Regions from separate parts of the Citrobacter meridianamericanus genome, predicted to be linked through region 1. Evidence: predicted binding sites of a transcription regulator. Region 1 holds the regulator's gene; each other region holds the start of a gene.
What was found. The regulator PurR, encoded in region 1, represses purine synthesis genes. The targets are predictions, from matches to a motif close to CANGCAAACGTTTGCNTG.
Positions count from the first base shown of each region.

Region 2: purT (formate-dependent phosphoribosylglycinamide formyltransferase) is a predicted target of PurR. The motif match lies at 3,525-3,542, and genes of this name have one in related genera.
Region 3: NMD08_RS19830 (nucleoside-specific channel-forming protein Tsx) is a predicted target of PurR. The motif match lies at 6,474-6,491, and genes of this name have one in related genera.
Region 4: raiA (ribosome-associated translation inhibitor RaiA) is a predicted target of PurR. The motif match lies at 1,328-1,345, and genes of this name have one in related genera.

Region 1 is NZ_CP101036.1:2,952,649-2,960,631, reverse strand. Features, by position in the region: gene punC (purine nucleoside transporter PunC) at 1-1,144, opposite strand, end outside; gene punR (DNA-binding transcriptional activator PunR) at 1,258-2,190, shown strand; gene purR (HTH-type transcriptional repressor PurR) at 2,187-3,212, opposite strand; gene cydH (cytochrome bd-I accessory subunit CydH) at 3,510-3,599, shown strand; gene NMD08_RS14495 (MFS transporter) at 3,775-4,944, shown strand; gene sodB (superoxide dismutase [Fe]) at 4,984-5,565, opposite strand; gene NMD08_RS14485 (C40 family peptidase) at 5,693-6,523, opposite strand; gene grxD (monothiol glutaredoxin 4) at 6,858-7,205, shown strand; gene rnt (ribonuclease T) at 7,259-7,906, opposite strand.
Region 2 is NZ_CP101036.1:2,253,192-2,261,174, reverse strand. Features, by position in the region: gene ptrB (oligopeptidase B) at 1-1,838, opposite strand, end outside; gene NMD08_RS10765 (tellurite resistance TerB family protein) at 1,925-2,584, opposite strand; gene yebF (protein YebF) at 2,679-3,032, opposite strand; gene yebG (DNA damage-inducible protein YebG) at 3,154-3,444, opposite strand; gene purT (formate-dependent phosphoribosylglycinamide formyltransferase) at 3,577-4,755, shown strand; gene kdgA (bifunctional 4-hydroxy-2-oxoglutarate aldolase/2-dehydro-3-deoxy-phosphogluconate aldolase) at 4,823-5,464, opposite strand; gene edd (phosphogluconate dehydratase) at 5,499-7,310, opposite strand; gene zwf (glucose-6-phosphate dehydrogenase) at 7,544-7,983, opposite strand, start outside.
Region 3 is NZ_CP101036.1:4,038,320-4,046,302, forward strand. Features, by position in the region: gene dxs (1-deoxy-D-xylulose-5-phosphate synthase) at 1-415, shown strand, start outside; gene NMD08_RS19790 (aldo/keto reductase) at 472-1,446, shown strand; gene pgpA (phosphatidylglycerophosphatase A) at 1,530-2,048, opposite strand; gene thiL (thiamine-phosphate kinase) at 2,026-3,003, opposite strand; gene nusB (transcription antitermination factor NusB) at 3,080-3,499, opposite strand; gene ribE (6,7-dimethyl-8-ribityllumazine synthase) at 3,519-3,989, opposite strand; gene ribD (bifunctional diaminohydroxyphosphoribosylaminopyrimidine deaminase/5-amino-6-(5-phosphoribosylamino)uracil reductase RibD) at 4,080-5,183, opposite strand; gene nrdR (transcriptional regulator NrdR) at 5,187-5,636, opposite strand; gene NMD08_RS19825 (DUF3251 domain-containing protein) at 5,791-6,330, shown strand; gene NMD08_RS19830 (nucleoside-specific channel-forming protein Tsx) at 6,629-7,492, shown strand; gene NMD08_RS19835 (YafY family protein) at 7,539-7,983, opposite strand, start outside.
Region 4 is NZ_CP101036.1:1,412,725-1,420,707, reverse strand. Features, by position in the region: gene rluD (23S rRNA pseudouridine(1911/1915/1917) synthase RluD) at 1-305, opposite strand, end outside; gene bamD (outer membrane protein assembly factor BamD) at 437-1,174, shown strand; gene raiA (ribosome-associated translation inhibitor RaiA) at 1,444-1,782, shown strand; Phe leader region at 1,885-2,010, shown strand; gene pheL (pheA operon leader peptide PheL) at 1,886-1,933, shown strand; gene pheA (bifunctional chorismate mutase/prephenate dehydratase) at 2,033-3,193, shown strand; gene tyrA (bifunctional chorismate mutase/prephenate dehydrogenase) at 3,238-4,359, opposite strand; gene aroF (3-deoxy-7-phosphoheptulonate synthase) at 4,370-5,440, opposite strand; gene NMD08_RS06730 (DUF2799 domain-containing protein) at 5,656-6,030, shown strand; gene NMD08_RS06725 (YfiR family protein) at 6,189-6,707, shown strand; gene dgcN (diguanylate cyclase DgcN) at 6,700-7,926, shown strand; gene NMD08_RS06715 (OmpA family protein) at 7,939-7,983, shown strand, end outside.

The DNA of each region.
Region 1 (7,983 bases):
GTGATTGCATTTTGTACCCTACGGCCGCCAGTAGCACCGTAGTCAGCATCACGCTGGTAGTGGTGAGCAGCGGGGTGGCGATCAGCCAGGAAACCACAAGGCTTGCCAGGAAGCATAAACCCAACTGCAACGTATTCTGCAATGCGGCTGCTCGTCCGGTCGCCTGCGGGAACGGGCGTAATGCCTGAGCGACAACGATAGGGTAGATGGCACCGTTGGCAATCGCCATCACGCAGAATGGGATCAGGATTTCAGCGAGCGCAACATGGTGAATAAAGCCGGTAGCCCAGGTGGCAACGACACTAATCGCATACAGGATGAGTAACCATGGCAGCAGTTGACGACCTTGCCATTTTTGTAACGCAGCGCGACAGCCGTAACCGCCGACTAAGAAGGCAATGGTTTGCGGTACATAGCTCAGGCCAATCACTGCCGGGCTGTAGCCCATTTCGCTGAGGATGAACGGGGAGCCCGTCAGCCATGCGAAGAAGCTCGCGGAACAGGCGGCATAAATCAGTACGTTCCCGCGATAGGTTTTCGAGCGTAGCAGGGTGGCGAATGTCAGTTTATCCTGGCTGTCGTCGCGCGCTTTAGCCGTTGGTTTTAAGCGCAGGGCAGGAAGCATCAGAATTAGGGTTATGGCAAACAGGGTGGCGAAAATGGCCTGCCAGGAAAAATGTACAAGGATCCAACTGCCTAACAACGGCGCCAATGCCGGAGATAATCCGACCAGCGGCATAATGGTGGCAAAGATGCGATTTACTTTTTGTGACGGATAATAATCAGTGACCAGCGCCTGCCAGATTACCGATGCCGCACAGACACCAACGGCTTGAACAAAACGCAGCGCCAGCAGGCCTGTGGCGTTTTCAACCCACAGCATGCCCAGACTACCCAGAGCAAAGATAGATAAACCCAGCAACAAAATAGGTTTGCGGCCGTAGTGGTCGGAAAGTGGCCCCCACAGAAGCTGTGCCACGGCAAAACCGGCTAAGAACAAGCTAAGGCTGGCGCTGACGGCTGATGCAGGCGTTTGCAGATCGGACTGAATTGCGGCGAAGGCGGGCAGATACATATCCGTTGCCAGAAAGCCGAGCACGCTAAGACCCGCCAGCCAGACTAAAAACCCTTTCCCAGGTTGCATCATCATTTCTCTTTTTTTAGCAGTAGAACAATGCCGCTGAGTGTAGTGAGTGTAATTCTTGCTGTGAAACGCTAATATTTGCTTACTGATTTCAAATTTTTTGCAGGCAGAATATGTGGTCGGAATATTCACTTGAAGTGGTTGATGCGGTTGCGCGTAATGGCAGCTTTAGTTCGGCCGCGCAGGAGTTGCACCGTGTACCCTCGGCGGTAAGCTACACCGTACGTCAGCTGGAAGAGTGGCTGGCGGTGCCGCTTTTTGAGCGACGTCATCGGGATGTGGAGTTGACGCCTGCCGGTGCGTGGTTCCTCAAAGAAGGCCGCTCTGTTATCAAAAAAATGCAGATCACCCGCCAGCAATGTCAGCAAATTGCCAACGGCTGGCGCGGACAGCTGGCGATTGCGGTAGATAACATTGTTCGCCCGGATCGCACCCGACAGATGATCGTGGATTTCTATCGTCATTTTGATGATGTGGAACTGTTGGTTTTCCAGGAAGTGTTTAACGGCGTCTGGGATGCGCTGTCCGATGGCCGCGTTGAGCTGGCAATTGGCGCCACGCAGGCGATTCCGGTGGGGGGACGCTATACCTTTCGCGACATGGGAATGCTGAGCTGGAGTTGCGTGGTGGCCAGCCATCATCCGTTGGCGTCAATGCCTGGGCCGCTTAGCGACGACACGTTGCGCAACTGGCCGTCGCTGGTGCGTGAAGATACTTCCCGTACGCTGCCAAAACGCATTACCTGGCTGCTGGATAACCAAAAACGTGTCGTGGTGCCTGACTGGGAATCTTCCGCTACCTGCTTATCCGCAGGGTTGTGTGTTGGCATGGTACCGACGCATTTTGCCAAACCGTGGATCGATAGCGGCAAGTGGGTCGCGCTACAGCTGGAAAATCCATTTCCTGATGCCGCATGCTGTCTGACATGGCAACAGAACGATACGTCACCTGCATTGAGCTGGCTGTTGGACTATTTAGGGGATAGCGAAACGCTGAACAAAGAGTGGCTGCGGGAGCCAGATGAGGCTCCCGCACAACGGTCTTAACGACGGTAATCGCGGAACGGGCCGTCGGCAACGGAGCGACGCTCTACCAGACGCGGATGCACCTCGATAGATTGCGACTCTTCACGTTTATTCACGATACGGTCTAACAGCATATTGAAGGCCGTTTCACCGAGCGAATCTTTAGGCTGGTGAATGGTCGTCAGAGCCGGCGTGAAGAAACGGGCGTTGCGCACGTTGTCGTAGCCGATAAGCGAGATATCCTGCGGTACCCGCAGTCCCATCTCATCAGCGGCGCACAGCGCACCCATCGCCATGATATCGCCACCACAGAAGACGGCGGTCGGACGATGCGGCTGTGACAGAATTTGCTGCATGGCGCGATAGCCGGATTCAGGCTCAAAATCCCCCTGGACAATCCAGTTGTCCGGTACTTTTATCAGCGCTTCTTCCATCGCTTTCATAAAGCCAGCCAGACGCCCGGCTCCGGTGTTACGTTCCATTGGGCCTGGGATCACGCCAATCTCACGATGACCGCGTTCGACCAGATACCGACCCGCCATGTAACCACCTTCGAAGGCATTATCAATGACGGTATCGGTAAAGTCGGCTTTGGCCTCGCCCCAGTCCATGACGACCATCGGGATATGGCGGTATTCTTCGAGCATCGAAAGCAGCGACTCCGGATACTCAGAGCACATCACCAGCAGACCATCAACGCGCTTTTGCGCCATCATCGACAGATAAGCCTGCTGTTTTTCAAGGCTGTTCCATGCGTTACCCAGAATCAGGGTATAGCCTTTCTGGAAACAGTTTTTCTCAACGGCTTCGATAATTTCAGCGAAATAGGCCGCTTCACTGCTGGTGGCCAGCAAGCCAATAGACTTGGTGTGATTCACCTTCAGGCTGCGCGCAACTGCGCTCGGAGAATAGTGCAGCTCTTTGATTGCCGCCCAGACAGCATTACGCGTTTCTTCCGCGACAAAGCGCGTCTTGTTAATCACGTGTGATACGGTTGTAGTGGAAACGTTTGCTCGCTTCGCTACATCTTTAATTGTTGCCATTACATCTCACTCCAGACCATATCCTAAGCTCCTGAGAAAACTCCAGGTAAACGTTTGCCTTCACACACCCTTAGCGCAACGTAAGGGTTGCGGCACGCCGGGAAAACGACACGGAACGTCAGGAAGGGGTCAATGGCCGGTACGCTAATCAAGTAAGCGTGGAATTTTGTCTGATCTTAACGAAAAGGGGAAGAGTTAAAAGCAGTTATCAATATAAATCGTGAGAGATTTTTGCTTTCAAGTGTGTAAAAATGCGCAATATCACTTTTTGTGTGGGAATAAAAAGGAGAAAACTTGATGAGCACCGATCTGAAATTTTCGTTAGTGACTACCATTATTGTTCTGGGTTTGATCGTCGCGGGTGGCCTGACCGCAGCGCTGCATTAATTTCCTCGAGGGAGTTAGCTCTCCCTCACTCTTTCCGCTCGTCTATCTCTTCTATTGTTTGCGAATAAGCAAAAGTCTTTTGCAATTTTGTTAACTTTATTAATTTTGCGATCAATGTCATGCTTTTGACTCTTATTTTATGTCGCGCCACGGCTCGACGTTACGGAGTCGCAATATGAAACTCAATTATCCTTTACTGGCGCTGGCGATCGGAGCGTTTGGCATTGGCACCACCGAATTTTCGCCAATGGGATTATTGCCCGTCATAGCCAAAGGAGTGGATGTTTCGATTCCGGCCGCCGGCATGTTAATCAGCGCGTATGCGGTTGGCGTGATGGTGGGGGCTCCGCTGATGACATTATTATTGTCTCATCGTGCGCGACGTAATGCGTTGATTTTCCTGATGGCGATTTTCACGTTGGGTAATGTCCTCTCGGCGATTTCACCGGATTACTCCACGCTGATGTTATCACGCATTTTGACCAGTCTTAATCACGGGGCATTTTTCGGCCTTGGCTCTGTGGTTGCTGCAAGTGTGGTGCCCAAACATAAACAGGCCAGTGCCGTGGCAACCATGTTTATGGGGTTAACCATTGCCAATATTGGCGGCGTTCCGGCGGCGACCTGGCTTGGTGAAAGCATCGGCTGGCGCATGTCGTTCATGGCAACGGCAGGGCTCGGCGTTATCGCCATGGTCAGTCTGTTCTTCTCATTACCCAAAGGCGGGGCGGGAGAGCGTCCGGATGTCCGCAGCGAACTGGCGGTACTTATGCGTCCTCAGGTGCTGTCGGCTCTGCTGACGACCGTTCTGGGAGCAGGGGCGATGTTCACGCTTTATACCTACATCTCACCGGTGCTGCACACTATCACTCATGCCACACCAGCATTTGTGACCGGTATGCTGGTGCTGATTGGCGTGGGCTTCTCAATCGGTAACTATTTTGGCGGCAAGCTGGCTGACCGTTCAGTCAATGGTACGTTGAAAGGCTTTTTACTGCTGTTAATGGTTATTATGCTGGCCATTCCTTTCCTTGCGCGTAATGAGCCTGGCGCGGCGGTCAGTATGGTGGTCTGGGGTGCGGCGACATTTGCAGTGGTTCCACCGTTGCAGATGCGAGTGATGCGTGTTGCCAGCGAAGCGCCGGGTTTATCATCGTCAGTCAATATTGGCGCATTTAACCTGGGGAATGCACTGGGGGCCGCAGCCGGTGGGGCGGTGATATCCGGTGGCCTGGGTTACAGTTTTGTGCCTGTGATGGGGGCGATTGTGGCAGGGCTTGCGCTGATGCTGGTGTTCATTTCCGCAAGAAGACAGCCTGAAGAGGCTTGCACTACCGCGAATTAATGCAAAAACGCAGAAGGAAGCCCTTCTGCGTTATCTTTTTTATGCTGCGAAGTTCTTCGCAACAAACTCCCAATTCACCAGCGCCCAGAAATGTTCCAGGTAGCCAGGACGAGCATTGCGATAGTCGATGTAGTAGGCGTGTTCCCATACGTCAACGGTCATCAGTGGCGTCGCGTCGGTGGTCAGCGGCGTACCCGCGTTGGAGGTTGAAACGATAGCCAGTTTGCCATCCGTTCCTTTAACCAGCCAGGTCCAGCCAGAACCGAAGTTTTTGATAGCGGCATCGGTGAACTGTGCTTTGAAATCTGCAAAGCTGCCAAAGGAGGCTGCAATGGCTTCGGCCAGTTTACCAGTCGGTTCGCCACCTGCGTTCGGTGCCAGGCAGTTCCAGTAGAAAGTGTGGTTCCAGACCTGGGCTGCGTTATTGAATACACCACCTTCAGAGCTACGAACGATCTCTTCCAGTGATTTACCTTCAAACGCCGTGCCTTTGATCAGGTTATTCAGGTTAGTAACGTAAGTCTGGTGATGTTTGCCATAGTGGTATTCCAGCGTTTCAGCAGAAATGTGCGGGACCAGAGCATCTTTGGCATACGGTAATGCAGGTAATTCGAACGACATTGCTTCTCTCCTTATTATTTATATTGAGTACACACAATAGCCTCATTGTGAGTAAGGATAGGGTAGCAAATTGAAAGGTTATGCAAAAGAAGAACTTACCCTACAGCATGTTCTGTAGGGTAAGTTTTTAGCGAATTGTTTTTGGCGTCATTACCCGGCGAGCGCCCACATAGTGGCGCTGCCAGTAATCTTCGCTCAGCGAGGTGATTTGAATTTCCCGGCCGCTGCGCGGGGACTGAATAAATTTTCCGTTGCCGACATACACACCAACGTGATCGGCTGTTCCGCGACCCTGAGTACGGAAAAAGACCAGATCGCCATTTTTCAGTTCGCCACGTTCAATCGGCGCGGCATCACGTAGATGGTACATTTCGTTCGCAGTACGGGGAATGCGGAATTTCACCAGATCTTTATATGCATAATAGACCAGACCGCTGCAGTCAAACCCGGTTCTTGGCGATGTACCGCCCCAGCGATAAGGCTTGCCTATTTGATTCATCAGCGTGGACATGGCGGTTTTAGTGGCTTTCTGCACTTTGACCTTGTGTGCGTCAGCGAGCGTAGTCGGAGCCGTGGTTTTCACTTTTACACAGCGTGGCTTATGGCCTTTACGCGGCGTGCATTTTTCAGTCCAGGTCACGGCAGCGGTTTGTGCTGCGGCGGTTTTGCCTCGACGGTTTGCAGTTTTAGTCGACTTTGCCGGAGTGGCAGTGCGATTTTTAGAAGAGGAAGCGGTTTTGGTGCTGGTTTTACTGGAGGTCTTTGTCGCCGTTTTCTTGTTGGTCTTTGTTGTTTTTTGGCTGGTTGTTGCGCTTTTCTTTTTATCTACCGTTTTGATGGGGTGGGATTGGGTAGTTGTCGTCCTGGCCTGCTTGGAAGCATGAGCCATAGGCGTAAAGGGCAGTGTAGTAAAAAGTAAAGCACAGAGCGTGATCGAGATTCGGTTTATCCGCGCCACTGAGCAGTCCTCTGGTAAGGCAGGTCTATAGTGCCTGCGTGTGATTTTCAAAACTTGATGATTCTAATCTATAGAAAGAGGGAAAGTTAATAGCTTTTTTTGTTTAAAACTGTGTTTCGTAACCGACCGCAAAAAAAAACAGCAATTAACGTGGGAACAGGTGAAAGGACAATCAAATCCACAGGCTTCAAGGGGATAAATGAGATTATGAATGCAACTTTTAGCGTCAGGGGATAAAATAATAAGGCGTAATGAAAATGTTATTTTCCGTTGCCTGTCTGACCCGTTACAATGTCAGACTACTGCCGTAAAAGAAGTTTAAGGAAGCAAGATAATGAGCACCACTATCGAAAAAATCCAGCGCCAGATCGCTGAAAACCCGATTCTCCTGTACATGAAAGGTTCCCCTAAACTGCCAAGCTGCGGTTTCTCCGCTCAGGCTGTGCAGGCGTTGTCTGCCTGTGGTGAACGTTTTGCTTACGTTGATATTCTGCAGAACCCGGATATTCGCGCCGAGCTGCCGAAATACGCAAACTGGCCGACCTTTCCGCAGCTGTGGGTTGATGGTGAGCTGGTTGGCGGCTGTGACATTTTGATCGAAATGTACCAGCGCGGTGAGTTACAGCAGCTGATTAAAGAAACAGCGGCGAAATACAAAACCGAAGAACCAGACGCTGAGTAATTTTAGCGGAAATAAAAAAGCGACCTGTGACGGTCGCTTTTTTTATCGATCCGTTATGCCTCTTCAGGCACGGGAAGAGGCCAACCGCCGAGGCGTTTCCAGCGGTTAACGATTTCGCAAAACAGTACGGCCGTCCGTTCGGTATCATACAGCGCCGAGTGCGCCTGATTCCCGTCAAACTCCATTCCAGCCGCCAGACATGCTTTTGACAACACCGTTTGCCCCAATGACAGACCGCTTAATGCCGCAGTATCAAAAGTGACAAATGGATGAAATGGATTTCGTTTGAGAGAGGCGCGCTCTGCTGCGGCCATCATGAAACTGTGATCGAAGGTAGCGTTATGCGCCACCATGATAGCCCGATTGCAGCCGCTGTCTTTAATCCCTTTGCGTACCATTTTGAAGATGGCATGCAGTGCGTCATATTCGCTGACCGCACCACGTAGCGGATTGTTAGGGTCAATACCGTTAAAGGCGAGGGCTTCCGGCTGTAAATTCGCGCCTTCAAATGGCTCTACGTGGAAATGTAACGTCGTGTCCGGCATCAGCCAGCCTTGTTCATCCATTTTCAGTGTGATGGCGGCGATCTCAAGCAGCGCATCGGTTTTGGCATTGAACCCTGCGGTTTCGACATCAATGACGACAGGATAAAAACCACGAAAACGGTCACACAGACCGGAAAGTTGAGCGTTATCGGACATCTGGGTCTCTTAATACGGGAAAATTGCAGCACGTATTATTGCAAAATGATGAGTATAAAACTACGGGCACAGACGAT
Region 2 (7,983 bases), 700 kb from region 1:
GTCGTTACCAGCAGATGCGGATAAGCCTGCGCGGTAACATTGTCATACGGACTGTAGCTTTTCATGTAGGTGTAATACTCTTCCTCCTGCGGATTACCCCACTCTTCAAACTCACCGGTCGTCAATGGAATTGACTCATCCAGCATTGTGGTCAGCACATCGACAAATGGCACTTGTGCAATGACGCCATGAAACAGTTCGGGGCGCTCATTGATGGCGACACCCATTAACATTCCTCCGGCGCTTCCCCCCATGCCATAACATAGCGAAGGTGCGCCATAGCCCATTTTTAGCAGTGCATCGCAGACGTCGAGGTAATCATTGAAGGTATTCTTCTTCTGCAGAAACTTACCGTCTTCGTACCATTGTTGCCCTAACTCACCGCCGCCACGCACATGGGCAATGGCATACACAAAGCCGCGATCCAGTAGGCTCAAGCGACTGCTGCTGAAATCGGCGTCCATGCTGGCGCCATACGAGCCATAGCCATAAACCAGTAACGGATTTTTCCCTTTCAGGAAGTACTTTTGATGGTAAACCAGCGAAACCGGAACCTCTGTACCATCACGCACAGTGATCCATAGGTGTTCGCTGCGATAGTTCGCCGCATCAAATCCGGGGACCTCCGTCTGCTTGAGCACGCGACGTTCCCCGGTGTCCATATCCAGTTCAAACAGCGTGTCCGGGGTGGTCATGGAGGAATAGCCATAACGCAGGCGCGATGTCTCCGGCTCAGGGTTATAGGCAAGCCAGGTCACATAAGCCGGATCGTCAAAGGCGATACCGACCACTTCACGCGTTTTACGATTGATCTGGCGTAGGCTGGTTAAGCCCCGCTGGCGCTCTTCCACCACCAACCAGTCTGTGAACAGCGTAAAGCCCTCCAGCATAATATTGTCGCGCGGCGGGATCAGCGCCTCCCAGGCTTGTTCATCACGTACCCGGGTGCGATACAGGCCGAAATTTTTACCCTTGCGGTTGGAACGCAAATAAAACGTATGCTGATAGTGATCGAGGCTGTACTCGTGATCTTTACGCCGAGCTAAAAATACCAACGGTTCGGCATCCGCCAGCTCCGCGTCAAGCAGCAAAACCTCACTTGTGGTCGCGCTGGCGACATGAATAACGACATAGTGTAACGATGTGGTTTTATGCAGGCTGACATAAAACATGTCATCAGCCTCTTCATATACCAGCTCATCCAGGGATGATGGCGAGCCGACAGTATGCCGCCAGACCTGATACGGGAGCAGAGTGGTTGCATGTTTGCGCACATAATAGAAGGTCTGCGAGTCATTCGCCCAGATCAGGTCCGGTTCAACGTTTTCCAGAACTTCCGGATACCAGTTCCCGCTTTGCAGATTGCGAAACCGCACACCATATTGCCGACGAGAAAGATAATCTTCGGCCAGCGCCATGATGGTGTTATCCGGAGATATCGCCAGCCCGCCCAGCGTATAAAACTCACTGTGGGCCGCACGCTGATTACCATCCAACAGCGTGTCCCATTCATCCCACTCTTCACTCAAGGCAGACTGACGCTGATAAATGGCATATTCGCACCCCGGTTCATAAATATGGCGGTAGCGATAACCATTCTTCACATAGGGGGCGGAAGCGTCCTGAGGCGGGATTCGGTCGATAATCTCTTTCAGGACGCGATCCTGCAAGGCCTGCTGCGAGGCCATAATCTGGCGGCCATACGCATTTTCTTGTTGCAGATAATTCAGCACTTCTGGCTGCGAGCGGGTGTCATCTCGCAGCCAGTAATAATTATCAACGCGGGTGTCGCCATGCTGAGTCATGGCGTGGGGAATACGAGAAGCTGTTGGTAGCATGTCATTGTTCTTTTGCTTAATCATCCTATAAGGGTGGCAAAAGACAGCAATGATGCAAGCGAAACATGCACCTTAGCGGTAAGTATTTAACCCGGTAAAGCCTGTTTTTGTTCCTTGAGATCCTGTTCAATGCCCTCACGAACATCCTGCGGGATCTTCAACGCATCGCCCAGCGCATTCAGATAACTACGCTCCATAAAGTGGTCGATATCGATCGCCGCACAGCTCAGGAAGTAAATTTCCAGCGCTTCTTCTTCATTGCGGATACCTTGCGCCAGGCGCTGAGGATCTAACGGTTGTTCGATGGCGCGCTCAATCAAAACGCGGCCCTGCTCTTCCACGCCCGCTTCACGGAGCTGCTGCTCAATAGCGCTACGTTCTTTGGCATCAATATGGCCATCGCTTTTTGCCGCAAAAACCAGCGCCAGAATCAGACGTTCGGTTCGCTCATCCAGCGGAGAGCTTTGTGCACCAAACTGCGGCTCATCCTGATGCGCTGCGCGGACTTTATCCTTGTATTTGTTCCATAACACAGTCCCGGCAACCGCACCGCCCCCCACCAGAAGTGCGCTGGTGCCGTATTTACTCAGTAATTTACGTGAAGATTTGTTGGCAACCAGTAATCCAGCCAGACCGCCTAACGCGCCCGGAACCAGAAGTTTACTCAGCCCTTGCTCGCCAGAAGATGACGCGGAGGATCCTTTTTGCCCAAGAAGAGATTGTAGTTGATTCAGCCAGTTAGCCATTTTGCCCCTCAAGTACAGACGAATAATCATCAGAGCGTACCCGAGGGGATGTCAGGAAGTGTCCTGGTCATCAAAAGATGTGCAAATACCTCCGTTACTGCGGCTGATATTCCGCCGTTCCGGCTTTGCAATCGACTTTTACCTGATAGTGAATATCCGCGCTTTTACCGCGAACCGTCAGAGGAACAGACCATTTACCGTCTTTGCCCGTAATATCGGGTGTGTTGACCCAGGCGACAGGATCGGCTTGCCCGACGCGTTTTTGATCGTCAGCCCAGCGCGCGATGCGATTTTGTTGATAATCACGTTTCACGCTCGCCGCAATACCCTTAGCGTCCAGTCCCTCACACTTAGGGAACTGGACATTTTTACTTTCCATATTTGCCGCAAATACAGATGCGCTGGCAGACAGCAGCAGCAGGCTCAACAACGCTCTTTTTTTATACATTCTTTTCTCCTTAAACTCCCCTTCGTCCTTCAGATTGCTTGTAGCAATGAGAAATGACGTCAGGGATTGCACAATGATTCAGGGAAAAGCATGGTACAAAACGTCAGGAGCGCAAGTCGTTTCAGGCAGCCTGAGTATCATCTTCACCGTGCGCGTCGTTTTCGACCGCCTGTGGCGATGGCAATTTGCCATTTTTCAGAATGGTGCTTAGTACATCTTTTTGCTCAGCCAGCCACAGGGAAAGCGCTTCGCGCTGCTCGTCTTCAAGCGCTACCGGCGATTGCTCCAGCCATGTGTCGAGCAAATCCGCTGTATCAAGCATTTTGTCATACGCATCGGCTTCCTTTTTGCTGGTAAACGACATTTTTTCCTCACCTTCCCGAATGACTACGTATTTAACTTCAACCGCCATTTTTGCAGCCTCTTAAATTACCTGTATTTATGTACAGTATATTCTTTTTGCGCCTCGAAATCAACCTGGTAATAAAGACAGACGCAAACGTTTTCGTTTATAATGCGCCCAGATAAAACAGGGGATTAATTTATGACGTTATTAGGCACAGCGCTGCGTCCCGCAGCAACGCGAGTGATGTTATTAGGTTCGGGTGAACTAGGTAAAGAGGTGGCAATTGAATGTCAACGCCTGGGTGTGGAAGTCATTGCCGTGGATCGTTACCCCGACGCACCAGCCATGCACGTTGCCCACCGCTCGTACGTAATCAACATGCTGGACGGCGAAGCATTACGCCAACTCGTAGAGCGTGAAAAACCACATTATATCGTGCCGGAAATCGAGGCGATTGCTACGGATATGCTGGTCAAACTGGAACAGGAAGGCCAGCGTGTCGTGCCGTGCGCCAGGGCTACGCAACTGACCATGAACCGCGAAGGGATCCGTCGACTCGCCGCCGAAGAATTGTCTCTACCAACCTCTTCTTACCGCTTTGCTGACAGCGAGGCCCGCTTTCGCGAAGCCGTCACTGAAATCGGCTATCCCTGCATCGTGAAACCAGTAATGAGTTCATCTGGTAAAGGACAGAGTTTTATCCGTTCAGCCGATCAGCTCACTACAGCCTGGGATTATGCTCAACAGGGTGGCCGGGCTGGTGCCGGGCGCGTTATCGTCGAAGGCGTAGTGAATTTTGATTTTGAAATCACCCTGCTTACCGTCAGTGCCGTTGATGGCGTGCATTTCTGCGCGCCGGTTGGACATCGTCAGGAGGATGGCGATTATCGTGAATCCTGGCAGCCACAGCAAATGAGTGAACTGGCACTGGCACGCGCGCAGGAGATTGCCCGTAAGGTGGTGCTGGCGCTGGGCGGCTACGGACTGTTTGGGGTCGAACTGTTCGTCTGCGGTGATGAGGTAATTTTCAGCGAAGTTTCCCCTCGCCCTCACGATACGGGTATGGTGACCTTAATTTCGCAGGATCTGTCCGAGTTTGCCCTGCACGTTCGCGCATTCCTCGGTCTGCCCGTTGGCGCAATCCGCCAGTATGGACCTTCAGCTTCCGCCGTTATTCTGCCGCAGCTTACCAGTCAGAATGTGACATTTGATAACGTTCAGGCCGCCGTGGGCGCAGGTATGCAAGTTAGATTCTTCGGCAAACCGGAAATCGACGGTAGCCGTCGTCTGGGCGTGGTGCTGACTACCGCGCAGAATATTGAGGACGCGGTGATTCGGGCAAAAAATGCGGCCGCACAGGTGAAGGTAAAAGGATAAAAAAACGGGCCGAATGGCCCGTTACAGACTCGCAGGCCCGGTAGTGATTACCGGGCATTTTGCGCAATTACTGCTTCGCGCCTTCAACAGCCTCACGAGCTAGTTTGGTTATGCGATCGTAATCACCCGCTTCCAGCGCATCTGCCGGAACCAGCCAGGAACCGCCGATGCACAGTACGCTTTTCAGTGCCAGATAATCACGGTAATTCGCCGGAGAGATACCACCGGTTGGGCAGAAACGGACCTGTGAGAACGGACCCGCAATCGCCTGCAGCGCTTTAGTACCGCCGTTCGCTTCCGCCGGGAAGAATTTGAACTCTTTCAAACCGTAATCCATACCCAGCATCAGTTCAGAAACGGTGCTGATACCCGGGATTAACGGAATAGTGCCTTCGGTTGCGGCTTTCAGCAGCGGTTCGGTCAGGCCTGGGCTAATAGCAAATTGCGCCCCCGCTTCGGTAACTTCAGCCAGCTGTTGTGGATTCAGTACGGTACCCGCACCAACGATAGCGTCCGGAACTTCTTTGGCGATCGCGCGAATGGCATCCATCGCACATGCGGTACGTAAGGTCACTTCCAGAACGCGCACGCCCCCTGCAACCAGCGCTTTTGCCATTGGCACCGCGTGCTCCAGTTTATTAACCACGATAACCGGTACAACCGGGCCAGTGGTCAGGATTGCTTCTGCACTTGTCTTCCAGTTTTTCATCAGAGTTTTCTCTCGCCTGATTACAAAATAAGTCTTAAAAAGTGATACAGGTTGCGCCCTGCTCCGCACCGGACAGCTTTTCACGCAACGCGCTGAACATTTCACGGCCAGTACCCACGCGCGATGCGCTGAGGTCAGGAATGTGAGGCTGACGAGAAGCAAGTTCCTCTTCATCAACCAGCAGCGTTAATTCACCTGTCTGTCCATTCACACGAATGATGTCGCCATCGCGTACTTTTGCCAGCAGCCCGCCATCATAGGCTTCCGGAGTTACATGGATTGCTGAAGGCACTTTACCTGAAGCACCTGAAAGTCGTCCATCAGTAACTAACGCTATTTTGAAACAACGGTCCAATAATACACCAAGTGGCGGCATGAGTTTATGTAATTCTGGCATTCCGTTCGCTTTTGGTCCCTGATGACGCACAACCACCACGCAATCCCGGTCAAGCAGACCCGCATCAAACGCCGGTAACACATCGTGCTGACTTTCAAAGACAACCGCCGGTGCTTCGATGATCTGGTTTTCTACCGGAACCGCCGATGTTTTCATCACCGCTCGGCCAAGGTTTCCGCTCAGCACTTTGGTGCCGCCATGATGAGAGAAAGGTTGGTCAAAGGTGGCAATCACGTTGCTGTCCAGCGACTTCGCCGCCCCTTCACGCCAGTCCAGTTCACCATTGTTAAGCCACGGCTCCATGGTGTAGCGTGATAAACCGAATCCAGCGACGGTGTTCACATCTTCATGCAGCAGACCCGCGTTAAGCAGCTCACGCATTAATACCGGTACCCCACCCGCCGCCTGGAAGTGGTTAATGTCTGCCGGTCCATTCGGGTACAGACGCGCCATCAGCGGCACGATATCGGACAGATCGGAGAAGTCGTCCCAGTTAATGAGAATACCGGCTGCGCGCGCCATGGCCACCAGGTGCATCGTATGGTTGGTTGAGCCCCCGGTCGCCAGCAGCGCGACAATCCCGTTCACTACCACTTTTTCATCGATCATTTTACCGATCGGCATCCATTCATTGCCGTTGCCGGTCAGGCGCGTCACCTGACGGGCTGCTGCTGCGGTTAGCGCTTCACGCAGCGGCGCATCTGGGTGCACAAATGAGGAGCCTGGCAATTGCATCCCCATAAACTCCACCACCATCTGGTTGGTATTTGCTGTGCCGTAGAACGTACAGGTTCCCGGTGCGTGATAAGACGCCGCCTCGGATTCAAGAAGCGCCATACGATCGACTTTACCTTCAGCATACAGCTGACGGATACGCACTTTTTCTTTGTTCGCCAGACCGCTCGCCATAGGACCGGAAGGGATAAATATTGAAGGCAGATGCCCAAATGACAGTGCCGCCATCACCAGACCTGGAACAATTTTGTCGCACACGCCGAGGAACAACGCGCCGTCGAACATATTGTGGGAAAGGCCCACCGCAGCCGACATCGCAATCACTTCACGACTCAGCAGGGACAGTTCCATCCCATCCTGTCCCTGGGTCACACCATCACACATAGCCGGCACACCGCCTGCGACCTGGCCTACCGCATTGGCTTCATGCAGCGCTTTACGAATGATGGCCGGATAGTGTTCATACGGTTGATGCGCGGAAAGCATGTCGTTATAGGAGGTAATAATCGCGATATTGTTACGCAGCATGCTTTTCAGCGAAGCTTTGTCGTCCGGCTGACACGCGGCAAAACCATGGGCAAGGTTACCGCATGCCAGCTGTGAGCGATGAACGGTAGTTGATTTCGCTTGTTCAATACGGGCGAGGTAGGCGGAACGTGTGTCACGAGAACGTTCGACGATACGTTGTGTTACGCGTAACAAATTCGGATTCATAGAGGCTCCTGAAATTTATCTGTCAGAGCGTTGGATTAACAATGTGCTTCAGATGGGTTAAAAACAGCTGAATCGCTTGTTAGCCGTAGCTCAAGGGCAAAATCGTTTCAGGCAGTGTAATAAAAAAAGCCCCGCGGGTGAATCCACACGGAGCTTAAAAGTGCAAAAATTATTCTACAATCTGTGTTAGATCATGTTACCGGTAAAATAACACCAATGGGCTAGATGACATTTTACTCGAATTCGTTCCAGGAACGACCATCACGGGTGATCATGGCCACAGAAGCAACCGGTCCCCAGGTACCTGCCTGATACGGCTTCGGCGCGTCGTTGTCCATCGCCCAGGCTTCAGTAATCGAGTCGACCCACTTCCATGCTTCTTCAACTTCATCACGACGCACAAACAGCGCCTGGATACCACGCATCGTCTCGAGCAGCAGGCGCTCATAGGCATCAGCAAGGTGCGTCTGATTGAAGGTTTCGGAATAGCTCAGGTCAAGCTTGGTAATTTGCAGATTATGTTTATGATCCAGACCAGGCACTTTGTTAAGTACCTGGATATCAACACCTTCATCAGGCTGCAAACGAATGGTCAGCTTGTTCTGCGGCAGATCCTGCCAGGACTCTCTAAACAGATTCAGCCCAGGCGTTTTGAAGTAAACCACGACTTCTG
Region 3 (7,983 bases), 1.1 Mb from region 1:
CGTTGAGCTGGCGCCGCTGGAACAACTGCCTATCGGGAAAGGTATAGTGAAACGTCACGGAGAGAAAGTCGCGATTCTCAACTTCGGTACCCTGATGCCGGAAGCCGCTCAGGTCGCCGAGTCGCTGAACGCCACGCTGGTGGATATGCGCTTTGTGAAACCGCTGGATGAAACGCTGATCCTGGAAATGGCAGTTCAACACGAAGTGCTGGTCACCATTGAAGAGAACGCCATTATGGGCGGTGCTGGCAGCGGCGTAAACGAAGTGCTGATGGCTCATCGCAAGCCCGTTCCGGTACTGAACATTGGCCTGCCTGATTTCTTCATCCCGCAGGGGACTCAGGAGGAGGCTCGCGCCGATCTGGGTCTTGATGCCGCTGGCATTGAGACCAAAATCAAGGCCTGGCTGGCATAATCCCCTCTCCGCTCCTGCTATGCTTAACTCATCACGAGCTAAGCAGGAGTGGATTGATGAAATACAACACCTTAGGAAAAACCGACCTTCGTGTCTCCCGCCTTTGCCTGGGCTGCATGACGTTTGGCGAACCCCATCGCGGCAATCACGCCTGGACGCTACCTGAAGAAAGCAGCCGCCCGATAATCAAACATGCCCTTGAGGGTGGCATTAACTTTTTCGATACCGCCAACAGTTACTCCGCTGGCAGTAGCGAAGAGATTCTCGGTCGCGCGCTGCGTGATTTCACCCGCCGCGAAGATGTCGTGGTCGCCACCAAGGTTTTTCACCAGGTTGATGATTTAGCAGAAGGATTATCCCGCGCACAAATCCTGCGCTCGATCGATGACAGCCTCAGACGTCTGGGTATGGAGTATGTCGACATCCTGCAAATTCACCGTTGGGATTACAACACGCCAATCGAAGAAACGCTGGAAGCTCTGAACGACGTTGTTAAAGCCGGTAAAGCGCGCTATATCGGCGCCTCATCCATGCACGCTTCGCAGTTTGCTCAGGCGCTGGCCTTACAGAAACAACACGGCTGGGCGCAGTTCGTAAGCATGCAGGATCACTACAACCTGATTTATCGCGAAGAAGAACGCGAAATGCTGCCGCTTTGCTATCAGGAAGGCGTGGCGGTGATCCCATGGAGTCCACTGGCGCGTGGTCGCCTGACACGCCCCTGGGGAGAAACCACTGCACGTCTGGTTTCTGATGAAGTCGGTAAAAATTTGTACAACGAGAGCGATGAAAACGATGCACAAATTGCCGCACGGCTCGCCGGTATCAGTGAGGAATTAGGCGTCACGCGGGCACAGGTCGCACTGGCCTGGCTGCTGAGCAAACCCGGTGTGGCCGCACCGATTATCGGTACGTCTCGTGAGGAACAGCTGGATGAATTGCTTAATGCGGTGGATTTAACACTGAAGCCGGAGCAGATCGCCGAGCTGGAAACGCCGTACAAACAGCATCCGGTGGTGGGATTTAAATAATCTGGCAATGCCCGATAGCGCTGCGCTTATCGGGCCGTTTGTAGGCCGAATGAGGCATTTACGCGGCCATCCGGCAAAGGCATTTAAATGATACCTACCGGCCAGTGATGGCCGATAAAATAGAGGATCCCGGCAGAAAGTATCCCGGCCACAATATCATCGATCATGATCCCCGTTCCGCCATGCACGTTGCGATCGAACCAGCGGATCGGCCACGGTTTCCACATATCCAGAATACGGAAAATCACAAAACCCGCAGCAACCCACCGCCAGTCATTGGTCGGAAGCGCCATCAGGGTTATCCACATCCCGACAAACTCGTCCCAGACAATGCTGCCGTGATCGTGCACGCCCATATCTTTCGCCGTTTGATGGCACAGATAAACGCCAATACAGATAGACAACATGACCACCAGTGAATACAGTTGCCACGGCAAAAACGTCATTAAATACCAAAATGGGATCGCCGCCAGCGATCCCATCGTGCCAGGAACAATTGGACTCAGCCCACTGCCAAAACCGGTGGCCAACAGATGCCACGGGTTGCGCATGCTCAGGCGACTTTTGGCGACATCTTTTTTAAGGCGCGGCAAAATGGTCATATCCTTTCCAGTCGAACGTGACGGGTTTTCCGTCGCGCGTAAAGTGAATACCTTCCACATCCGCGCTCATCTGCCCGATACAGGTAAACGATGCGCCGAGATTCCCCAGCGCGACGTCCAGCGCGCCACGGTTAATTTCCGGTACAGTAAAGCATAACTCATAATCTTCACCACCCGAGAGCGCCCAGCGCAGCGCTTGTTCCGATTCCACGTGTTGGGCAAATGCCGGAGAGTAAGGCAGCGCATCAACGTTAACCCGCGCGCCGCAGCCGCTGGCATTAATAATGTGCCCGAGATCGGAGATCAGGCCGTCAGAAATATCGATAGCCGCACTGGCAAGATCGCGCAGGGCTTGACCCTGCAAGATGCGCGGCGTTGGCCGCAGATGACGTTTAAGCAGATAGTCTGCGTCTTTTGCATCTCCAACCTGCAACCGATTCTGTAAAATCGCCAGCCCCGCCGCGCTGTCGCCCGGTGTGCCAGTCACATAAATCCAGTCTCCCGGTTTCGCTCCGGAGCGTTTTAAGGCCCGTCCGACAGGAACGTAGCCATGGATACCCAGCGTCATCGCCAGTGGCCCACGCGTGGTGTCACCGCCAATCAGCTGCATATCATAGTAATTAAGCAGTTCAAACAGGCCATCGCTGAAGGCTTCAAGCCAGGCTTCATCGACTTCAGGTAACGTGAGTGCTAACGTCAGCCATGCAGGGTCCGCCCCCATCGCCGCCAGATCGCTCAAATTCACCGCCAGCGCTTTCCAGGCGAGATCGGTGGGATCAATGTCAGGGAGGAAGTGGTTGCCAGCCACCAGCGTATCGGTACTGATCGCCAGCGTCTGTTTTTCAGGGATATTCAAGAGTGCGCAATCGTCGCCAATACCGGTTTCGACATCAAGACGAGAGGTTCTTACGCGGTCAAAATAACGGGCAATCAGGGAAAATTCGCCACATGCCATACGTTATGCCTCAGCAGAAAAAAAGAAAAAGCCGGGGATAGTGGAAACACGTTCCACCATCCGACCGGCCTCGGAATTACTTTTTGTTGGGGCGAATCACAGGTGCTGCTTTATCCAGTACACCGTTCACGAATTTGTGGCTGTCTTCAGCGCCGAAGGTTTTCGCCAGTTCAATCGCTTCATTGATGGCCACTTTGTATGGCACATCGCTACGCTTAGACAGTTCAAACAGCGCAATACGCAGCACGGCTTTTTCTACCTGACCCAGCTCTTCCAACAGGCGAGACAGGTAAGGCTTCATTAAGCCATCCAGGTACGCGCTGTTAGTCGCCACCCCGGACAGCAGTTCACGGAAATACAGAACGTCGACATCTTTTACGTCCTGTTCCGCCAGGAACTGGTATTCAACATCAGCGATGTCGTTCTGGGACAACTGCCAGGAGTAGAGCGCCTGGACGGCACACTCACGGGCGCGGCGACGAGCAGCAGGTTTCACGGATTTCCCCTTACAAAAATCAGGCCTTGATGGCTTTCAATACATTAATCATTTCAAGCGCAGTCAGTGCAGCTTCTGCGCCTTTGTTACCGGCTTTAGTGCCAGCACGTTCGATGGCTTGTTCAATACTTTCGGTGGTCAGAACACCGAAGGCTACCGGAATGCCGCTGTCCTGAGCGACATGCGCCAAGCCATTGCTTGCACCGCCAGCCACATATTCGAAGTGCGCGGTACCGCCACGGATCACCGTACCGAGCGCAATCACCGCGTCGTATTTACCGGTTTTCGCCAGAGCGTCAGCCGCCAGCGGCAGCTCATAGGCACCAGGAACCCAAACAACGGTAATGTTTTCATCTTTAACCTGACCAATACGTTTCAGGGCGTCGATCGCACCTTCCAGCAGGCTGTCATTGATAAAGTTGTTGAAACGCGCAATGGTGATGGCGACGCGAGCGTCCGGGGTAGCAACGTTAGCTTCAATAATGTTCATATTCTTCCTTCGGGTTCGATTTATAGCCCCGTAAGGGGGGCGGATTTTATCATAATATTCTGTGCGCTGCTTCCTCTAAATCAGAAAGCCTCACGCAGTCGTTAAATGCAGGCAAACGTCCGGGCCCACCTGGCGTATCTCATTGAATTTGAAATGGGGGGCGTCGGCCAGTTTCTCAAGGCCTGGAAGCACACATAATCCTCGCGCATCGCTGCCTAACAGTTTAGGCGCAACATACACGATTAGCTCATCAACCAAACCGGCCTGTAGTAACGCGCCCGCCAGCGTTGGGCCAGCTTCAACCCAAATGCTGTTAATTTGCTGCTTACCCAGTTGCATCATCAGCACCACCAGATCCAGATGCCCGTTATGTTCCGGCACTTTCAGGCTACGCACCGTCTCCGGCCAACTGCGAGGGTCGTCTTTAGTCCGGGCAATCCAGGTTTCTCCTGGCTGTTGCACAATTCGATGCTCCGGCGTGACCTGATTCTGGCTATCAAGAACAATGCGGATCGGCTGGCGCAGATTTTCCTGCGGGTAACTGGCCTGGGTAGACTCTCCAAGCTCCGACCAACGCACAGTAAGCTGAGGGTCGTCGGCTAATACCGTAGCGCTGCTGGTTAAAATAGCATGGCTTTGCGCTCGTAAACGTTGCACATCGCGACGCGCCTGCGGCGAGGTTATCCACTGGCTTTCACCGCTGGCCATCGCCGTACGTCCATCAAGCGAGGCACCAAGCTTAAGCTGCACATAGGGGAATCCCGTACGCATACGCTTCAGGAAGCCCTTATTAAGCTGCTCAACCTCGCTCATCATTAGCCCGTGGCTGACGTCAATGCCAGCCTGCTGCAAACGATAGAGCCCACGACCTGCTACCTGCGGATTGGGATCCTGCATCGCGGCAACCACACGTGACACGCCTGCGGCAATCAGCGCCTCGCAGCACGGCGGCGTACGCCCATGATGACTACAGGGTTCAAGCGTGACATAGGCGGTTGCCCCTTGCGCTTTTGCTCCCGCCATCCGCAAGGCATGGACTTCGGCATGCGGTTCGCCCGCGCGGTGATGATACCCTTCACCGACGATCTGCCCATCTTTAACAATCACGCAGCCCACGTTGGGATTGGGGTGAGTGGTAAAACGTCCGCGCGCAGCAAGCTTCAGCGCGCGCGCCATGTACAATTCATCCTGCATGGCTTAGTCCTGTAGGCGAGCAATCTCTTCGCCAAATTCTTTGATATCTTCGAAACTACGGTACACCGAGGCAAAGCGGATGTAGGCGACTTTATCGAGTTTTTTCAACTGCTCCATCACCAGGTTGCCAATCATCTTGCTCGGCACCTCACGCTCGCCAGTGGCACGCAGTTGTGATTTGATATGGTTCAACGCCATTTCGACGTCATCAGAACTGACCGGGCGTTTCTCAAGCGCTCTGAGCATGCCGCTGCGCAGCTTATCTTCATTAAAAGGTTCACGCACATCGTTGCTTTTCACAACGCGCGGCATGACAAGTTCAGCCACTTCAAAAGTGGTGAAACGTTCGTTACAGACCAGACACTGCCGACGGCGGCGTACTGAGGAGCCCTCGCCGACAAGACGAGAGTCAATTACCTTAGTGTCTACGGCGAAACAGAATGGGCAATGCATACGGCGTCCTGTACCTCAGTGGTTAACAGAAATCTATTTTACCCTGAACTGGCGTGACAACAAAGGCGCAGCGCTTTTGAGACAAAGGATCGATGCCTTCGCGCTCAGTGCGCACTACCATTATGCTATCGCGACAATAAAGGAAGTGATCACAATGACAAGACGTTACCTAAGAATTCTCCTGGTGGGAAGTCTCTTTAGCCTTAGCGCCTGCGCGCAGCAAAGTGAAGTACGCCAGATGCATCAAAGCGTTAGCACGTTGAATAAAGAGATGACGCAGCTCAATCAGGAAACGGTAAAAATTACCCAGCAAAATATGTTGAACGCAAAATCGACCAGCGGCGTCTATCTGCTGCCAGGTTCCAAAACCCCTGCCCGACTGGACAGCCAGATAGGCACATTACGCATGTCGCTGATAAATATTGCGCCGAACGCCGACGGAACGCGCCTGACGCTGCGGATTCAGGGTGAATCCAACACGCCTTTACCCGCCTTTAGCGCCACCGTCGAATACGGGCAAATTCAGGGTACCACGGACAACTATCAGGAAGTGAACGTTCACAACCAATTGGTCAACGCCCCGGCAAGTATTCTTGCCCCCAGCGACGTCGACATTCCGCTGCAGATAAATGGTCTCACTCGCGAACAGTTAGGTTTTGTTCGCATCCACGACGTTCAACCTGTTAGTCAATAAACTTTTTTGCGGAACGTTTTGTGCGTTCCGCAACATCACTCCCGTCTATTTTGTTACTCCTCTGACATAACCGATATTTCTGGTAAAACTTGGCAACATTGATGAGAGCCAGTACAATTCGCCGCCTAAAGTACGCAAACGTGAACGCAATCGATTACGTAAATGATAGAACTGTGAAACAAGACATATTTTTGTGAACAATGATTTTTATAATAGGCACCGAAGAATTACGAAATATTTAGAAACGCAAATTGCGCATTTTTCACTCCCGAAAGGGATTTCAAACAGTGGCATACATATGAAAAAAACATTACTTGCAGCCGGTGCAGTGCTGGCGCTCTCCTCGTCTTTTACTGCCAACGCAGCAGAAAATGACAAACCGCAATATCTGTCCGACTGGTGGCACCAAAGCGTCAACGTGGTGGGCAGCTACCACACCCGTTTCTCCCCGAAACTGAACAACGACGTGTATCTGGAATATGAAGCGTTTGCCAAAAAAGACTGGTTTGACTTCTATGGCTACATCGATATTCCTAAAACCTTCGACTGGGGTAACGGCAACGATAAAGGCATCTGGTCTGACGGTTCTCCGCTGTTTATGGAAATCGAACCGCGTTTCTCCATCGACAAACTGACCGGCACTGACCTGAGCTTTGGTCCGTTCAAAGAATGGTATTTCGCCAACAACTACATCTACGATATGGGTGATAACAAAGCCAGTCGCCAGAGCACCTGGTATATGGGTCTGGGTACCGATATCGATACCGGTCTGCCGATGGGCCTGTCTCTGAACGTGTATGCTAAATACCAGTGGCAGAACTATGGCGCATCCAACGAAAACGAGTGGGATGGCTATCGTTTCAAAGTGAAATACTTTGTGCCGATCACTCAGGTATGGGGCGGTCAGTTAACTTACATCGGCTTCACCAACTTCGACTGGGGCTCAGATTTGGGTGACGATCCGAACCGCACCAGCAACTCTATCGCTTCCAGCCACGTTCTGGCGCTGAACTACGATCACTGGCACTACTCCGTAGTGGCGCGTTACTTCCATAACGGCGGTCAGTGGAAAGGTGGCGACACTCTGAACTGGGGCGAAGGCGATTTCAGCGCGAAATCTACCGGTTGGGGTGGTTACCTGGTTGTAGGTTACAACTTCTAATTCAGGAAATCTGTCCGCAGACAAGCCAGCTTAACCGCTGGCTTTTTTATGGCTGGTCTTCACAGCGTACTTTACGTAAAAAGTCACTTAGCGAGCGATCCGCTGATTCGCGAAAGTACTTGTCGAGTGGCGTGATCTTCAGACATCGATCAACGCGAAAGCAGCGATAATCGTCACGTTTTTCACACCATGCAACGAGCAGCCAGTGCTCACCCCAGAAAAATAGTCCCAGCGGCTGAACATCGCGCCAGGAAAGATTCCCGACCTCATCGCGATAATGCAGCGCTAGTGTCTGCTGCGCCGAAACCGCGCGATGAATGAGATCGAACGCACTGCGTGAATGCGGCTGATTACCAAAATCAGGTGCGAAAATCCGTGTTTGCTCGGCCCTGCGCCGACTCTCTGACGGCAATATCGCCAGCACTTTTTCCTGCGCAGACTCCAGCGCCTGTGAGAGTGAATCCCCACCCCATGTTTTCAGCAGCCGAATA
Region 4 (7,983 bases), 1.5 Mb from region 1:
AGATCACGGGGTTTGTTGATGACAAGAATGTCGTCATCTTCATAAACGATATCCAGCGGGATATCCTGAGGTTCAAAACGCACCTCTTCGTCAATTTCTGCATTGATGGAGACGCGTTCTCCACCCAACACTTTTTCTTTCGGTTTATCGCAAAGATTGCCATTTACCAGCACGCGCTGATCAAGGATCCATTCTTTTATGCGCGATCGTGAATAATCAGGGAACAATTCGGCCAAAGCCTGATCTAAGCGTTGACCGAGCTGATTTTCGGAGACTGTTGCGGTGAGTTCTACTCGTTGTGCCATAAACTGCTTCTTCGTTTAACGTTGGGTTTTACGGCTTTGCCGTTTAATATAGTGTGCTATTGTAGCTGGTCTTAACCGGGAGCAGGAACAGAGAATCTCCCGTAATACATTTTGAGGAAAGTCAAAACGTCATGACGCGCATGAAATATCTGGTGGCAGCAGCCACGTTGAGCCTGTTTTTGGCGGGTTGCTCTGGTTCAAAGGAAGAGGTGCCCGATAATCCGCCAAATGAAATCTACGCGACTGCTCAGCAAAAGCTGCAGGACGGTAACTGGAAACAGGCAATAACGCAATTGGAAGCGTTGGATAACCGTTATCCATTTGGACCGTATTCTCAGCAGGTGCAATTAGATCTCATCTACGCCTACTACAAAAACGCCGATCTGCCGCTTGCTCAGGCTGCCATCGATCGTTTTATCCGTCTTAATCCGACACACCCTAACATTGATTATGTCATGTATATGCGTGGCCTGACCAATATGGCGTTGGACGATAGCGCACTGCAAGGGTTCTTTGGTGTTGATCGCAGCGATCGCGATCCGCAACACGCCCGAGCTGCGTTTAATGACTTTTCCAAACTGGTACGTGGCTATCCGAACAGCCAGTACACTACTGACGCCACCAAACGTCTGGTATTCCTGAAGGATCGTCTGGCGAAGTATGAATACTCCGTTGCGCAATACTACACTGCCCGCGGAGCATGGGTCGCTGTGGTAAACCGTGTGGAAGGTATGCTACGCGACTACCCTGATACTCAGGCAACACGTGATGCTCTGCCGTTAATGGAAAAAGCTTATCGCCAGATGCAGATGAATGCGCAGGCAGAAAAAGTAGCGAAAATCATTGCCGCTAACAGCAGCAATACCTGATTTACCTCAGAATGCAAAACGGCAGCCCTTGGGCTGCCGTTTTTTTACCCGTTAACGCCACAACTGAAGCGGTTTAGCTGCAACGCATCTCATCAAATATGGCCTGCTTTCTGGTATTCCTCAAGTAAAATATCGCCTGTTCCTGCTGTGCCTCACAAAAAGGTTTTCTTGACAAAAAGCGACAAAATAATGTGATTTAAATCACACATTTTGACATTAGGAACGGTATGCTGGAATCACCAAGACGGGAAAGACAAGAGGTAAAATTTATGACAATGAACATTACCAGTAAACAAATGGAAATTACTCCGGCAATTCGCCAGCATGTCGCAGACCGTCTCGCCAAACTTGAAAAATGGCAAACTCATCTGATTAATCCACATATCATTCTGTCTAAGGAGCCACAGGGTTTCATTGCTGATGCCACCATCAATACACCGAACGGACATCTGGTCGCCAGCGCAAAACACGAGGATATGTACACCGCAATTAACGATTTGATCAACAAGCTGGAACGGCAGCTCAATAAAGTGCAGCACAAAGGCGAAGCCCGTCGTGCAACAGCTTCAGTAAAAGACGCCAACTTCGTCGAAGCAGAAGAAGAGTAGTCCCTTACATTGAGTGTATCGCCAACGCGCCTTCGGGCGCGTTTTTTGTTGACATGGTGAAAACAGTACGGGTACTTTACTGATATAGCCAAAGGAAAATTACATGAAACTTGTCCCGTTCTTCTTCGCATTCTTTTTTACCTTCCCCTGAATGGGAGGCGTTTCGTCGTGTGATAAAGAATGCGAAGACGAACAATAAGGCCTCCCACAACGGGGGGCCTTTTTTATTGATAACAAGAAAGGCAACACTATGACATCGGAAAACCCATTGCTGGCGCTGCGCGATAAGATCAGCACGCTGGATGAAAAATTACTGGCCCTGCTGGCTGAGCGACGTGGACTGGCCGTAGAAGTTGGCAAAGCAAAACTGCTTTCGCATCGTCCGGTTCGTGATATCGACCGTGAGCGCGACCTGTTAGACCGCCTGATTCAGCTTGGCAAAGCACATCATCTTGATGCTCATTATATTACTCGCCTGTTCCAGCTGATTATCGAAGACTCCGTCCTGACACAACAGGCACTGCTCCAGCAGCATCTGAACAAAATCAATCCGCACTCTGCGCGCGTAGCCTTCCTCGGCCCAAAGGGTTCATATTCTCACCTCGCCGCCCGTCAGTATGCCGCCCGCCACTTTGAACAATTTATTGAAAGCGGCTGCGCAAAATTTGCCGATATCTTTAATCAGGTTGAAACCGGACAAGCTGACTACGCGGTGGTTCCGATTGAAAACACCAGTTCCGGCGGGATTAACGACGTTTACGACCTGCTACAACACACCAGCCTGTCTATCGTTGGCGAGATGACCATCACAATTGACCACTGTGTGTTGGTATCCGGCACAACGGATCTCGAGACTATTGAAACTGTTTACAGCCATCCGCAGCCGTTCCAGCAGTGCAGCAAATTTCTGAGTCGCCATCCACACTGGAAGATTGAGTACACCGAAAGTACCTCTGCGGCAATGGAAAAAGTTGCGCAGGCTAACTCGCCGCGCGTGGCGGCTCTGGGGAGCGAAGCCGGAGGCGTACTGTATGGTTTGCAGGTTCTTGAGCACATTGAAGCTAACCAGACGCAAAACATCACCCGCTTCGTGGTACTGGCGCGCAAAGCAATCAATGTTTCTGACCAGGTTCCGGCAAAAACCACGCTGCTGATGGCGACAGGACAACAGGCGGGTGCGCTGGTTGAAGCGCTGCTGGTATTGCGCAACCATAATCTGATTATGACCAAACTGGAGTCACGCCCAATTCACGGCAATCCGTGGGAAGAGATGTTTTACCTGGATATTCAGGCCAACCTGGAATCGCCTCAGATGCAAAAAGCATTGAAGGAACTGGGTGAGATTACGCGTTCGATGAAAGTACTTGGCTGCTATCCAAGTGAAAATGTGGTGCCGGTCGATCCGAGCTAACGTTTTATAATGCCGGATAGCGCTAAGATTATCCGGCATTCTATTTACTGGCGGCTATCGTTAGCCTGGCGCAACAACGTACGGCTTTCGCTCTGAAAGCGCTGAGCGTAATCGCCAAACCAGTGCTCCACCTTACGGAAGCTGTCGATAAACGCTTGCTTATCGCCCTGCTCCAGTAAACCGATCGCCTCACCAAAACGTTGGTAGTAGCGTTTGATCAGCGCAAGGTTGCTCTCAGACGACATAATAATATCAGCATAGAGCTGCGGATCCTGGGCAAACAGACGTCCTACCATCGCCAGCTCAAGGCGGTAAATCGGCGAAGAGAGCGCCAGCAACTGTTCCAGTTGAACATTCTCTTCCGCTAGATGCAGACCGTAAGCAAAAGTCGCAAAGTGACGTAGTGCCTGAATAAACGCCATATTCTGGTCGTGTTCAACGGCGCTGATCCGATGCAACCGCGCCCCCCACACCTGAATCTGTTCGAGAAACCACTGATAAGCTTCCGGCTGACGTCCGTCACACCAGACGACGACTTGCTTGGCCAGACTGCCGCTGTCCGGACCAAACATCGGATGCAATCCCACCACCGGGCCATCGTGCGCCGCCAGCATCGCCTGCAAAGGACCATTTTTCACCGAAGCCAGATCCACCAGGATACAGTCAGAAGGCAGGCGCGGTAATTTGGCGATCACCTGCTCGGTGACGTGGATCGGCACACTGACGATCACCATGCCGGCATCAGAGACGATCTCCGGCGCGCGATCCCAGTCCTGCTGTTCCAGGATCCGCACCTGGTAACCTGACAAGGTGAGCATTTTTTCGAACAGACGTCCCATCTGACCACCACCACCGACGATCACCACCGGGCGCAGAGAAGGACAAAGTGTTTTAAACCCTTTGTCATTTTCGCTGGAGTAGGACTCACGCATAACCCGACGCAACACATCTTCAATCAGGTCCGGTGGCACGCCCAGAGCTTCCGCCTCTGCCCGGCGGGAGGCCAGCATAGAGGCTTCCCGCTCCGGTACGTAGATCGGCAGCCCAAAGCGGCTTTTTACTTCACCGACTTCGGCAACCAACTCCAGGCGGCGTGCCAGTAAGTCCAGCAACGCCTTGTCGACTTCATCAATTTGATCGCGTAATGCGGTCAATTCAGCAACCATAACCAACCTCTTATGCTACACGCGCCGACAGCTGACCGTTTAAATCCTGGCTAATTTCACGCAACAGCGCATCCGTCATTTCCCAGCTAATGCAGGCATCGGTTACGGACACGCCGTATTTCATTTCGCTGCGCGGCTGTTCAGAAGACTGGTTGCCTTCGTGAATATTACTTTCGATCATCAAGCCAATGATCGAGCGATTGCCATCTTTGATTTGTGCAATCACAGATTCAGCCACGGCAGGCTGGCGGCGGTAATCTTTATTGGAGTTACCATGACTGCAATCTACCATCAGAGAAGGTCGTAGTCCCGCCTGCTCCATCTCTTTTTCGCACTGGGCGACATCTGCCGGACTGTAGTTCGGCGCTTTACCACCACGCAGGATCACGTGACCGTCCGGATTCCCCTGAGTTTGCAACAGCGCAACCTGCCCGGCCTGATTAATACCAACAAAGCGGTGCGACTGTGCCGCCGCTCGCATGGCATTAATGGCGGTCGCAAGACTACCGTCAGTACCATTCTTAAAGCCGACCGGCATGGAAAGACCGGAAGCCATTTCGCGGTGAGTCTGCGATTCCGTGGTACGGGCTCCGATTGCGGACCAGCTAAACAGATCGCCCAGGTATTGCGGACTATTTGGATCCAGCGCTTCAGTTGCCAGCGGCAGTCCCATATTCACCAGTTCAAGCAGCAGTTGACGCGCAATTTTCAGTCCTGCTTCAACATCAAAAGAGCCATCCATGTGAGGATCGTTAATTAACCCTTTCCAGCCGACGGTGGTACGGGGTTTTTCAAAATAGACGCGCATCACCAGGTAGAGGCTATCGCTGACCTCTGCGGCAAGGGCTTTAAATCGACGAGCGTACTCAATAGCCATTTCAGGATCGTGAATGGAGCATGGACCACATACCACCAGCAAACGCGGATCGCGACCGGAGATAATATCTGAAATGATTTTACGCGACTGGGAGATTTGCGCTTCTTGCGCCTGGCTCAGCGGAAATTCAGCTTTCAGCTGCTCCGGAGTCATCAGAACCTGTTCGTCGGTAATATGTACGTTGTTCAGCGCGTCTTTTTGCATGATGGTGATCCTGTTTAGCTCGTTTGCGATAGTTAATCCTCAGCGAGGAGGAAATAACGATACCACAACAGGTAAAGATTTCAATCCACAATCCGTAAATTTTAATTTACAACACGCAATTTATCAGCAGAAAAAGCCGTTAATAATGTACAATTAAATTTACACCATTCAATATTCAAATCCGCTATGCTTAAAAAAACAAGGGAGCACGGGCAATGAAGCAACTCATCAGCACCTTATTTCTATTCCTTCTTAGCGGTTGTCAAATAGATCCCTATACCCACGCCCCCACCTGGACAGGGACCGACTGGTACGATGCCGGTATACAAGATGCCATTTCGGGCTATGCCGTTAAAGATAATGAAACTCTTGCCGACAACTTCAATGATCCCGACGTCGATCGTACGAAATATCTTAAGGGTTTCGCCGAGGGGCAACGTAAAATCTGCCAGCAGGATTTTGTTTACGCCAGGGGGCTGGCCGGGAAAACCTTTCCCCAAAGTTGTGATACGGTCGAAAATGTAGACCAGTTACATAATGCCTGGCAAAAAGGAGCAAATGAAGGCTCCGCCTCAATAAGATTAAATTAAACAATGAGTTAAACTTTACAATCAACTAGGATTTAACTTAAATCACCAGCAGCTTTATCCCTGGAATAATGACGACTTAGGAAAATAATGTTATTTTGTCCTAAACAATTTTGAATGTATTTCGACGCTTTACGGCAAATGCTGGTAGGTAACTATTCATGAGCTATTCTTACCGACTCATACTTCTACTGGCACTGCTCCTGACCGGGTTACCGCTGTACGCCCAAAGCATTACAGAAGAAGCAAAATCTGTACGTGCTATGGTTTCCGGTATCGTTAGTTATACACGCTGGCCTGCACTTTCCGGGCCGCCCAAACTGTGTATTTTCTCTTCATCGCGTTTTTCCAGTGTTCTGGAAGATACCAGTACTGGGGCATTACCCTATCTTCCCGTCATCATTCGTACGGAACAAGAAATATTAGTTTCGCAGTGTGACGGTTTTTATTTTGGAAAAGAATCACCTACTTATCAGGTGGAATTAAAGAATAAATATCCGACTAAGGCATTGTTATTAATTGCCGAACAGAATCCCGAATGCGTTATTGGCAGCGCCTTTTGCCTCATAATTAAAGATGAAGATGTGAGATTTTCCGTAAATATGGATTCCCTTTCACGCAGTGGCGTAAGGGTCAGTCCAGACGTATTGATGCTTGCACGGAATAATAAGCATGGATAAGGGCCATTCTCCTGTAACACGCCCGACGTTTAAGCGGACATTACGGCGTATCAGCATAATCAGTGTCCTGGTGACGATGACGTTGATCTGGTTGCTGCTCAGCATTTCTTCCGTGCTGGCATTGAGACAGTATGCGCAAAAGAACCTGGATTTGACCGCTGCAACCATGACCCGTACGCTTGAAGCTGCGCTCGTTTTTTCTGATAGCGTCGCGGCAACGGAAACGCTGGCTGCACTGGGCCAGCAAGGGCAATTTTCCGTTGCGGAAGTTCGTAATAAAAACCAAAAGGCGATCGCCACCTGGCGTTATAACGCGCAGGACACCACGGAGAAGATCAGCGGACTGATCAGCCACTGGCTGTTCCCACAACCGGTCACTAAGCCTATTTTGCATAATGGCAACGTCATCGGCGAAGTACGATTGACCGCGCGCGATAGCGTCATTAGTCATTTCATTTATTTGTCGCTGGCCGTTCTTACCGGGTGCATTCTGTTGGCATCAGGCATTGCATTAATGCTCACTCGCTATTTACACAATGGCGTCGTGGAAGCCCTGCAAAATATAACTGAAGTGGTACATGATGTTCGTACCAACCGTAATTTTTCACGACGTGTATCCGAAGAGCGCATTGAAGAGTTTCATCTTTTTGCCCAGGATTTTAATAGTCTGCTGGACGAGATGGAGGAGTGGCAACTTCGACTGCAGGCAAAGAACGCTCAGCTTTTGCGTACTGCACTCCATGATCCTCTGACGGGCCTGGCGAATCGTGCCGCATTTCGTAGCAGTATTAACGCGCTGATGAATGACGATGTCACCCACAGCAGTTCCGCATTGTTATTTCTTGATGGTGATAATTTTAAATTTATTAATGATACCTGGGGCCACGCTGCGGGGGATCGGGTTCTGATTGAAGTCGCAAAAAGGCTGTCCGAGTTTGGCGGTAATCGACATTCGCCATACAGACTTGGCGGCGACGAGTTCGCGATGGTGCTATATAGCGTTCATTCTGAATATGAGGTTCAGCGGATCTGTGCTGCACTTTCACAAGAGTTTGACCGACCTTTTGACCTGCATAATGGTCATTTAGCAAGCATGACACTCAGTATCGGTTTTGCGCTGACGTGGGAACATGCCTCTGCCGAGAAATTACAAGAACTTGCCGATCAAAATATGTATCAGGCCAAACATATGCGTTCTGAACGCACTATTATTAAATAAGGAATCACACACATGCTAAAACGCTTATTATCCCCATTTCTTTTGCTTTTACTGGTT